Regions from separate parts of the Pediococcus inopinatus genome, predicted to be linked through region 3. Evidence: predicted binding sites of a transcription regulator. Region 3 holds the regulator's gene; each other region holds the start of a gene.
The links. Region 3 encodes HrcA, which represses chaperone genes, less so after heat shock. Its sites were predicted from a motif close to TTAGCACTCNNNNNNNNNGAGTGCTAA; they were not measured.

Region 1 (2,207 bases), 470 kb from region 3:
TTATTTAAGAGGTGCATTTTTGGCTGGAGGATCAGTTAATAATCCTGAAACAAGTCGATATCACTTGGAAATTTATTCTTTATATGAAACACACAACGCAATGTTGACTGAATGGATGAATCGATATCATTTAAATGCGCGTTCGACTGAGCGACGTAGCGGATATATTGTCTATTTGAAGGAAGCGGAACGAATTGCGGACTTCCTATCTTTAATTGGAGCAACCAATTCGATGCTGAAATTTGAGGACGTTCGGATTCTTCGTGATATGCGCAATTCTGTTAATCGGCTTGTAAATTGCGAAAATGCTAATTTGACGAAAGTTGCTAACGCTTCGAGTAAACAAATCAATAACATTAAATATATTGATGAAATGGTAGGAATTAATAAATTACCACCAAAACTTCAAGAGGTTGCGCGAGTTAGATTGGATAATCAAGAAGTCAGTTTAAAGGAATTGGGCGAGTTGATTCCAAGTGGTGCAATTTCAAAATCGGGGATTAACCATCGACTACGAAAATTAAATGAATATGCAGATAAATTACGTGCGTAGAGTCTGTAAACAAAAAAAGACACCGAGTTATAAAAACTCAGTGTCTTTTTTTGAATATCTGAAATGTTACTTCTTTAAATCTTCGTTATTGGCCATAATTCCGTCAATCAAGCCGTAATCAACAGCTTCTTGAGCTGTAAAGTAATGATCACGCTCGGTATCACGATTAATAACTTTCAATGGTTGACCAGAATTGTCAGCCAAGATTTGGTTCAATTGTTTACGTGTCTTTAGAATTTCTTCTGCGACAATTTCAATTTCAGTTTGTTGTCCTTGAGCACCACCAGATGGCTGATGAATCAACACTTCTGAATGAGGTAAAGCAAAACGCTTGCCCTTTGTACCAGACGATGCCAATACACTAGCCATAGATGCAGCCATCCCCATTACGATTGTTTGAACATCAGATTTGATGAAGTTCATTGTATCGTAAATTGCAAGGCCGGCAGTTACAACACCACCGGGAGAGTTGATATATAGGTAAATATCTTTCTCAGAGTCTTGGGCATCAAGAAACAAAAGCTGGGCAATAATTGAGTTAGCAACGTCATCATCGATAGCACCGGAAAGCATAATGATTCGATCCTTCAACAAACGGGAATAGATATCATAAGCACGTTCGCCACGTGATGATTGTTCAATAACTGTTGGAACTAAGTTCATAACTTAGTAGCCTCCCTTTAAATTTAATTTTTTATTTTATTAGTTCATCACTAATATAGTAATAGCTTAACGCCAAGGTCAAAAAAGGTCAAACAATTTTACTCGCTTTGAATCTTTTTTTGATTAATCCCCTTAATACTAGCTTCCATCAAGCATCACAGTGGCATGATACAAGGCCTGAGAACATGTTTCTAATCTTTTTCACTTTTGTGTGGTGGATGGTAAAGGTAGTGATTTGTTCTAAAAAAGAGCTGAAGATAATCAGCTCTAAATAAGGTTTATCTTTATTTTGTAAAATGTGGGCAACTATTGTTTTTAAATGATTTTGTTTGACATCTAATAACTAGTGTTTAATAATTAGAAGACTATGAACACCCTTTCAACAGTGACGAAACAACATTTTTGAAAAGGCTAAAATAATTTTGGGTACAAAAAAATGCGCCATGCGGGAGTCGAACCCGCGTCTCAAGAACCGGAATCTCACGTGCGATCCACTACACTAACGGCGCAAACTACCTTTTAATTTTACTGTATTCACTTTAAAAAAACAAGCTATTTAAAAAGAGGTGATCTACTTGGCTATTCAACAGGGCCTACATCAACATCAAAAACAAGCTCAATGGTTAGCAATGACCCAGACGTTGCAGCAATCGATTCAAGTTCTACAATATAATGTTGAAGAATTACAAAATTTTTTGAACCAAAAGGCGTTGGAAAATCCATTAATTAATGTGTCAACTAGTCGAGAAGATCTACCAATTAGTTCGCAGTCCAGATCATCTTCACAATCAGTTGATGAAAATTATATGAATCAAATTCCAAATGACAGTCATCAATCCTTGTTTGAATATTTACTTGATCAGATTCATCTCACACTGCGAGATACTCCCTTACGGAATTTAGTTTTATTTTTACTTGAGTATATTGATCAAGATGGCTACTTGGACATTTCACTTGAAGACGCGATGGAAAAAACCGGGAGTAACAAGGT
Region 2 (2,207 bases), 500 kb from region 3:
ATAATTTATTAAATGCAAATAAACTACGGGTTTCTTCAACTGAGCTAGCTGAAGCGATTCAAGTTGATGCGGCAACCATTCGCCGCGATTTCTCTTATTTTGGTACATTAGGGAAACGTGGGTATGGGTATGATGTCCACAAATTAATTGATTTTTTCAAAAAAATTCTTGATCAAGACACACTCACTAATGTCGCATTGATTGGGGTTGGAAACTTAGGGCATGCCCTGTTGAATTTCAATTTTCATAAAAACAGTAATGTCCGAATCGGTGCTGCCTTTGACATTGATCCGACCATGATTGGTTCCGTGCAAAGTAACGTTCCTGTATATGGAATGGCCCAGTTACGAGAACAGCTGCAGGAACAACAAATTAAAATTGCCATTATTACTATTCCGGCAGCTATTGCCCAAAAAGTTACTGATGAACTCGTGCAATCCGGAATTAAAGGCATCATGAATTTTACAACGGTTCGCGTTTCAGTGCCGGCGGAGGTCCGAATTCAAAATATTGATCTGACCAATGAGCTGCAATCACTAATCTATGCAATTCGGCATGATTAGTTACAAGCCTAATATTGGCAATACAACTAACGAGTTCATTAAAATATGCGCCATCATTGAAGTTTGAATACGGCCGGTATGATGGTAGAGCCACGAAAACCAGAGGCCAATTGCGGCGTATAGAATTAAATGGCCGTCTGAATGTGCTAAGGCGAACAAGCCACTAGAAATAAAGGCGGTAAGCAACTGGGCAATTTTAGGATTAATGAAACTTAGCAGATTGGCAAGATTGCCGAAAAGTACTTTGCGAAAAACAATTTCTTCCATAATTGGGGCTGCCACAATAATAACCAAAGCATAAATGGGATAGCTCTTTACAATTGATAAAAGGGCGCTCGTATTTTGAGAATTAGCATTGCCACCCGTTTGAATGGTCAGGCGTAAAATTACCGATTGGAGAATAATGACCACGATGAATCCTAAAACACCCCACAAAATGGTTTGGCCCACAGAACGGCGCTTTTTTTCAGGCAGATTAGTCGGCATGTTATGAAAGGCAAAATAGCCTAACAAGCAAGCACCGATTAAATAGTCAACAATTTGAATGTTAAAAATTTCCATGTGTGTTAATTTAAAGAAACTATTTAAGACACCGGGCAACAAATAAACGATTAAATACGTAATTAATATATAGATGGATTTCTTTTCTAATTTCATTTGCTCACCTCATATTTGTTCCTATAGTATAGCATTTTTGCAAGATACTTGAATTTATTTGTCAAAAAAGGTCAGTAAAATACTTGCATTCTGTGGGGAGAATGATATAGTAAATATTGTTGTTAGCACTTGAACGTCAAGAGTGCTAAAAACAGTAAAAAGTATAAAATAAATGGAGGGATTCATATTGTTAAAACCATTAGGAGATCGCGTGATATTAGAAGCACAGGAAGAAGAACAAACCGTTGGTGGAATTGTCCTTGCAAGTAATGCTAAGGAAAAATCACAAAGCGGTAAAGTTATTGCTGTGGGTGAAGGACGCGTATTAGATAACGGAGAAAAAGTTGCCCCCGCTGTTAAGACAGGTGACACCGTTATTTTTGACAAGTATGCAGGTACCGAAGTTTCATACGAAGACAAAAAATATTTGGTTTTGCACGAAAAAGATATCGTTGCAATTACTGACTAATTAAAAAAATAAATTCAATGAGGTGAAAATTTTATGGCAAAAGAAATTAAATTTTCCGAAGATGCAAGAACAAAAATGTTAAAAGGTGTCGACAAATTAGCTGACACAGTTAAATCAACAATTGGTCCAAAAGGTCGTAACGTTGTTTTGGAACAATCATATGGTTCGCCTACAATTACAAATGATGGTGTGACAATTGCTAAGTCAATTGATCTTGAAGACCATTTTGAAAATATGGGTGCTAAGTTAGTTTCTGAAGTTGCTTCAAAAACTAACGATATTGCTGGTGACGGAACAACCACTGCAACTGTTTTAACACAAGCAATTGTAAATGAAGGTATGAAGAACGTTACTGCCGGTGCAAATCCAGTTGGTATCCGTCGCGGAATTGAACGCGCAACAAAAGCCGCTGTTGAAGGCTTACACAAGATGTCTCATGAAGTTAAAACAAAAGATGATATTGCCCAAGTTGCTTCTATCTCAGCTGCAAACGAAGAAGTTGGCCAACTAATCGCTGA
Region 3 (2,207 bases):
TCGCCTTCGAGCACTGCAACTGCAGAATTTGTGGTTCCTAAATCAATTCCAATAATTTTATTGCTTGCCATTTTTATTATCCCTCTTTATATATTTTTTATTGTGCCACGACAACCATTGCTGGTCGTAAAACACGGTCTTTTAACATATAACCTTTTTGTAAAACACTAACAATCTGGTCTGCTTCTTTACCATCTTCAACAGGCACTGTTTGGACTGCTTGATGAATTTGAGGATCAAAGGATTGGCCCTCAGCCTCAATCTCAGTTACGTTATTGTCTTTAAGCGCCTTACTCATATGATCATACACCATCTGGATTCCCTTTTTGAGCTGAACACCGCTCTCATCTGAAACCTCAATGGATAAAGCTCGTTCCAAGTTATCAATAACCGGAAGAATATCTTTGGCTAAATGTTGACCATCATATTTAACTAGGTTAGCCTGCTCTTTTTCGTTGCGCTTTTGAATATTAGCAATTTCAGCCTTAGCACGAATATATTGATCAGTTATAGCATCAACCTTACCAGTTAATTCACTAATCTGCGTTTGTAACTCTTCAATTTGTTTATTTGACTTGCCATGCTTTTTAGCTTTTTTTTCTGATTTAGTTGTTGTTTCTTTGGCTGGTTTAGACTTTTCGTTCGTCTCCTCTGCCGTTTTTTCAGTTTCTTCAACTTTTTTATCTTCAGACACTACATTCACACCTCTCAAATATCATCAATATCGTGGTAATAATCTATTAATCGCTGCGCTAATTCTGTTCGAAACGCACCAACCAATCCAATCATTCTAGAATATGGCATACTAGTCGGGCCTAAGATCGCAATGACACCCTTACCATGCTGATCAACGTCATATGTGGCTGTAATCAGACTATAATTTTTCAACAAATTATTGGTAATTTCATTGCCAATTTGAACCTGGATATTCTGATCAAGTGATCCGCCTAATACATCAGCGAGATCTGTTGACCGTCCCATCAATGAATATAACGACCGAAGCGAACTTACATCAGGCTGCTTTGAAAAATCTAAAAGGTTCAAACGGCCACCAACAAAGAAACGTTCTGTAGCCGATTTCTTCAAAACATCTTCAAAGATATCTAAGAATCCATCTGGAGTTTCTATATATTTTCCGATTTGCATCGGAATATCTGTTTCCAGTCGTTTGAATACCTCACCTAATGTTAATCCCACTAGCTGATCATTAATAATTCGAATTACAGATTCTAACGCCTCTGGGTTAACGCTGCTAGGAACCTTAAACGTGCGATTTTGAACATCACCATTATCAGTAACCAAGATCGCCATCACCCGATGATTCCCAAGCGGAACTAATCGAAAGCCTTCAAGCTTAGCATCCTTAAGCTCCGGTTTCACTGTGAAAGCAGTATAACTAGTCAATTTAGAAAGCATATCTGCAGATTCAGCTACGATATCATCAATCTCTTGAAACTGTTGATTGAATGAAGAACGAATGCGACGTAAATCACTTGATTGAACCTTATCAGGCTTCAACAAATTATCCACATAATAACGGTACCCCTTAATTGAAGGCACCCGTCCAGAAGAAGAATGTGTCTTTTTAAGCAAACCTTTTTCTTCTAATGTTGCCATTTCGTTTCGAATCGTTGCCGAACTAACGTGGATCGGTAATTGACTAACCAATGCTTTTGAGCCAACCGGTTGCCCATCGTCCGTGTATATTTGAACGATTGCTTTTAAAATCAGTAACTCTCTATCTGTCAGCAAAACCATCACCTCTTTTAGCACTTAGTACATTGGAGTGCTAAGACACTATTAAAGATACCAAATGTTTTTCTAAAAGTCAACAATAGTCAAACATTTTTTTGCATTATATAGTCAAATTCGCAAAATACTGCCGAATATTCTTTTCGTCTGCCTTTAATTGATCGATTAATCCCTCTGCACCGTCAAATTTAATTTCACCACGAACATAGTGATACCAATCAACCCGAACCATTTCTCCATAAATCTCCTGGTCAAAATCAAAAATATTAATTTCTAACGTGATTGGACGATGTTCACCAAAAGTAACGTTGCGCCCAACCGATGCCATGCCTAAATACCATTTAGATCCGATTTTGATTCGGACGGCGTAAATCCCGATCCCAGGAATCCTAGCTTTAGGATCGGATAAGATATTAGCAGTTGGAAACCCTAATGTGCGACCACGAGCTTCGCCA
Region 4 (2,207 bases), 650 kb from region 3:
ATCATGTTGCTGTGCATAATTCCAAACTGTAATTGATTAAACATCAGCTTTTGTGAAACTGCGCCTTGCAACATTTCAAATTGCATTGGATTGAAATTAGAAACACCAAAATGACGCACTTTACCAGCTGTTTGCAATTCATCAAAAGCTTCTGCAATCTCATTTGGTTCCATCAATGGGTCTGGACGATGAAGTAAAACGGAATCCAAATAATCCAGATTTAAGCTCTGCAACTCATGATTCACGGCATCAATAATATGTTGTTTAGAGAAATCGTAACGGTTTCCATAAGGCTTGCCTGAACCGTCATCATTGCCATTACGAATCCCAACCTTGGATTGAATCCATAAGTCATCACGATCTACGGATGATTTAGCTAAAGCATCACGGAAAACGAGATCTGATTTACCGCCTCCATAAATGTCCGCAGTATCAATAAAGTTTACACCGTTATCAACGGCTGTCTCAATTACTTTTTTTGCAGCGTCTGTATCCAACGCGTCCATTCGCATAATTCCTAAGGCTACGTTAGAAACCTTTTTGCCACCAATTGTAATTTGTTTCAAAATTATCACTCCTAAAATTATAGATTTAAGAAACTATCCAAGTTCCAGCTTAACACCTTTTTAGGCGAAACAAAATTAATTTGATATCGGTTACATAAAGAATTCAATTTATAAGCAGTTTTTGGCCCCATGATTACGCAAAAAAGCTGCGACAGTGTAGTCACAGCTTTTTAAAGAGTACCATTCAATTTTAGTTAATTTGAATTTGTTTGCCAGCTTCTAACTTTTCTTCACTCTTTGGCAATATTACTTTTAAAACGCCACCGTCATATGAAGCACTGATCTTTTCACGATCGATGTCTGGTAAATAAAATTGACGTGAAGTGTTACTGAAACTCCGTTCTTGACGAATCAAATTACCTTTTTCGTCTTTCTTTTCCTTTTCAACGTTATGCTTGCCTTCAATAGTCAACGTATCGTTGTCATAATTCAAAGAGATATTTTCCTTCTTGAAACCAGGTAGTTCTGCGGAAACTTCATAATTTTTATCGTTTTCACGGATGTCCGTCTTCATTGAGCTACCTTGAGTCATCGATTTGAAGAAATTCTTCCCAAAATTATCGAAAAAATCAAGTGGTGCAAAATCATCAAAATCTCTGTTTCTTAACTCGTTAGCCATAATTCAAGACTCCCTTTTAATATTATTTTTTGTACCTCATTTCTTGGTACATTTATATAGTATGACCTTTTAGAAACGAATGCAAGAATTTAGCACTCTTTATGTAAGAGTGCTAAATGTGTGTCTTAAAAAGCCGGTATCATAGGATTTACAATTCATTAATTTTAACAATAAAAAAGTTTCTAAACTAGCTTAACGCAGTTTAGAAACTTTTAATTTAGTCCGCTATTGTTTAATAAGTAACTACTTTATGTGTTTCATTAGGCTTATCTTGAACCTTTAAATCTGAAGCATCCCCTAAAATATGCAATGCTTTTTCTCTTGTTTCAACTTGGTCCATGTCGAAGATAATTGATTCAATGGCACCACCGATAAAGTCAAAACGTTCAAAGAAAATGTATGGATCTTCGTTATCACGATGATGAAATTCATCTTCAATTTGTTCGTAAAATCCTTCGCTCCACAGCCGATCTTTTAAATCGGGAAAATCATTTCTAGTAACGAAACCTTTTTCTGCGATCATGTCAGCTGCTTGCTTAACATCTTCTTTATCGAAGTCGATTTTTGCAATCCGTTCTTTATCTGTTTCAACTTTAACTGCTTCTTTTGCCATTTTCGAAATCTCCCTAATCATATTTTTACGACTTCATCCTAGCACCACTTTTTAAAATGGTAAAATGAAACCCCTTTATTTTTGATTACGAGACGTCGCTAAATGCAGTCGATGGCGGAGATCAAACAGTTTATCAAGCTCAGTAACAATTAAAACAACAATTCCGGCCACAATTGGCAATAACCAAAGGGGGGCGCTTAACCCAGCAGTGCTAAAGATACTCTGCATAAATGGTAAATAGGTAATTCCGGCTTGCAATACCAGGAGAATCCCGATGATGACAAAGGCCATCTTATTACGTAAAACATCTTTTGAAATTGCTGGCTTGGGCGTCCGAATGTTAAAGAGATAAAAGATTTTTCCGAATACAATTACGTTTAAGGTAACGGTACTTGCAACGGTCGAACTA

Region 1: a site for HrcA is predicted at 1,415-1,441, ahead of clpP (ATP-dependent Clp endopeptidase proteolytic subunit ClpP). Genes of this name have one in related genera too.
Region 2: a site for HrcA is predicted at 1,343-1,369, ahead of groES (co-chaperone GroES). Genes of this name have one in related genera too.
Region 4: a site for HrcA is predicted at 1,275-1,301, ahead of PI20285_RS01190 (Hsp20/alpha crystallin family protein). Genes of this name have one in related genera too.

What each region holds. Positions count from the first base shown of each region.
Region 1 covers NZ_CP019981.1:1,360,886-1,363,092, reverse strand. The annotation lists gene whiA (DNA-binding protein WhiA) at 1-553, shown strand, start outside; gene clpP (ATP-dependent Clp endopeptidase proteolytic subunit ClpP) at 620-1,216, opposite strand; tRNA gene PI20285_RS06935 (tRNA-Arg) at 1,654-1,725, opposite strand; gene rpoN (RNA polymerase factor sigma-54) at 1,792-2,207, shown strand, end outside.
Region 2 covers NZ_CP019981.1:1,398,704-1,400,910, reverse strand. The annotation lists gene PI20285_RS07110 (redox-sensing transcriptional repressor Rex) at 1-563, shown strand, start outside; gene PI20285_RS07105 (CPBP family intramembrane glutamic endopeptidase) at 564-1,220, opposite strand; gene groES (co-chaperone GroES) at 1,408-1,689, shown strand; gene groL (chaperonin GroEL) at 1,723-2,207, shown strand, end outside.
Region 3 covers NZ_CP019981.1:893,754-895,960, forward strand. The annotation lists gene dnaK (molecular chaperone DnaK) at 1-71, opposite strand, end outside; gene grpE (nucleotide exchange factor GrpE) at 98-694, opposite strand; gene hrcA (heat-inducible transcriptional repressor HrcA) at 709-1,758, opposite strand; gene ribF (riboflavin biosynthesis protein RibF) at 1,856-2,207, opposite strand, start outside.
Region 4 covers NZ_CP019981.1:240,200-242,406, reverse strand. The annotation lists gene PI20285_RS01195 (aldo/keto reductase) at 1-566, opposite strand, end outside; gene PI20285_RS01190 (Hsp20/alpha crystallin family protein) at 757-1,185, opposite strand; gene PI20285_RS01185 (hypothetical protein) at 1,418-1,798, opposite strand; gene PI20285_RS01180 (HAD-IC family P-type ATPase) at 1,874-2,207, opposite strand, start outside.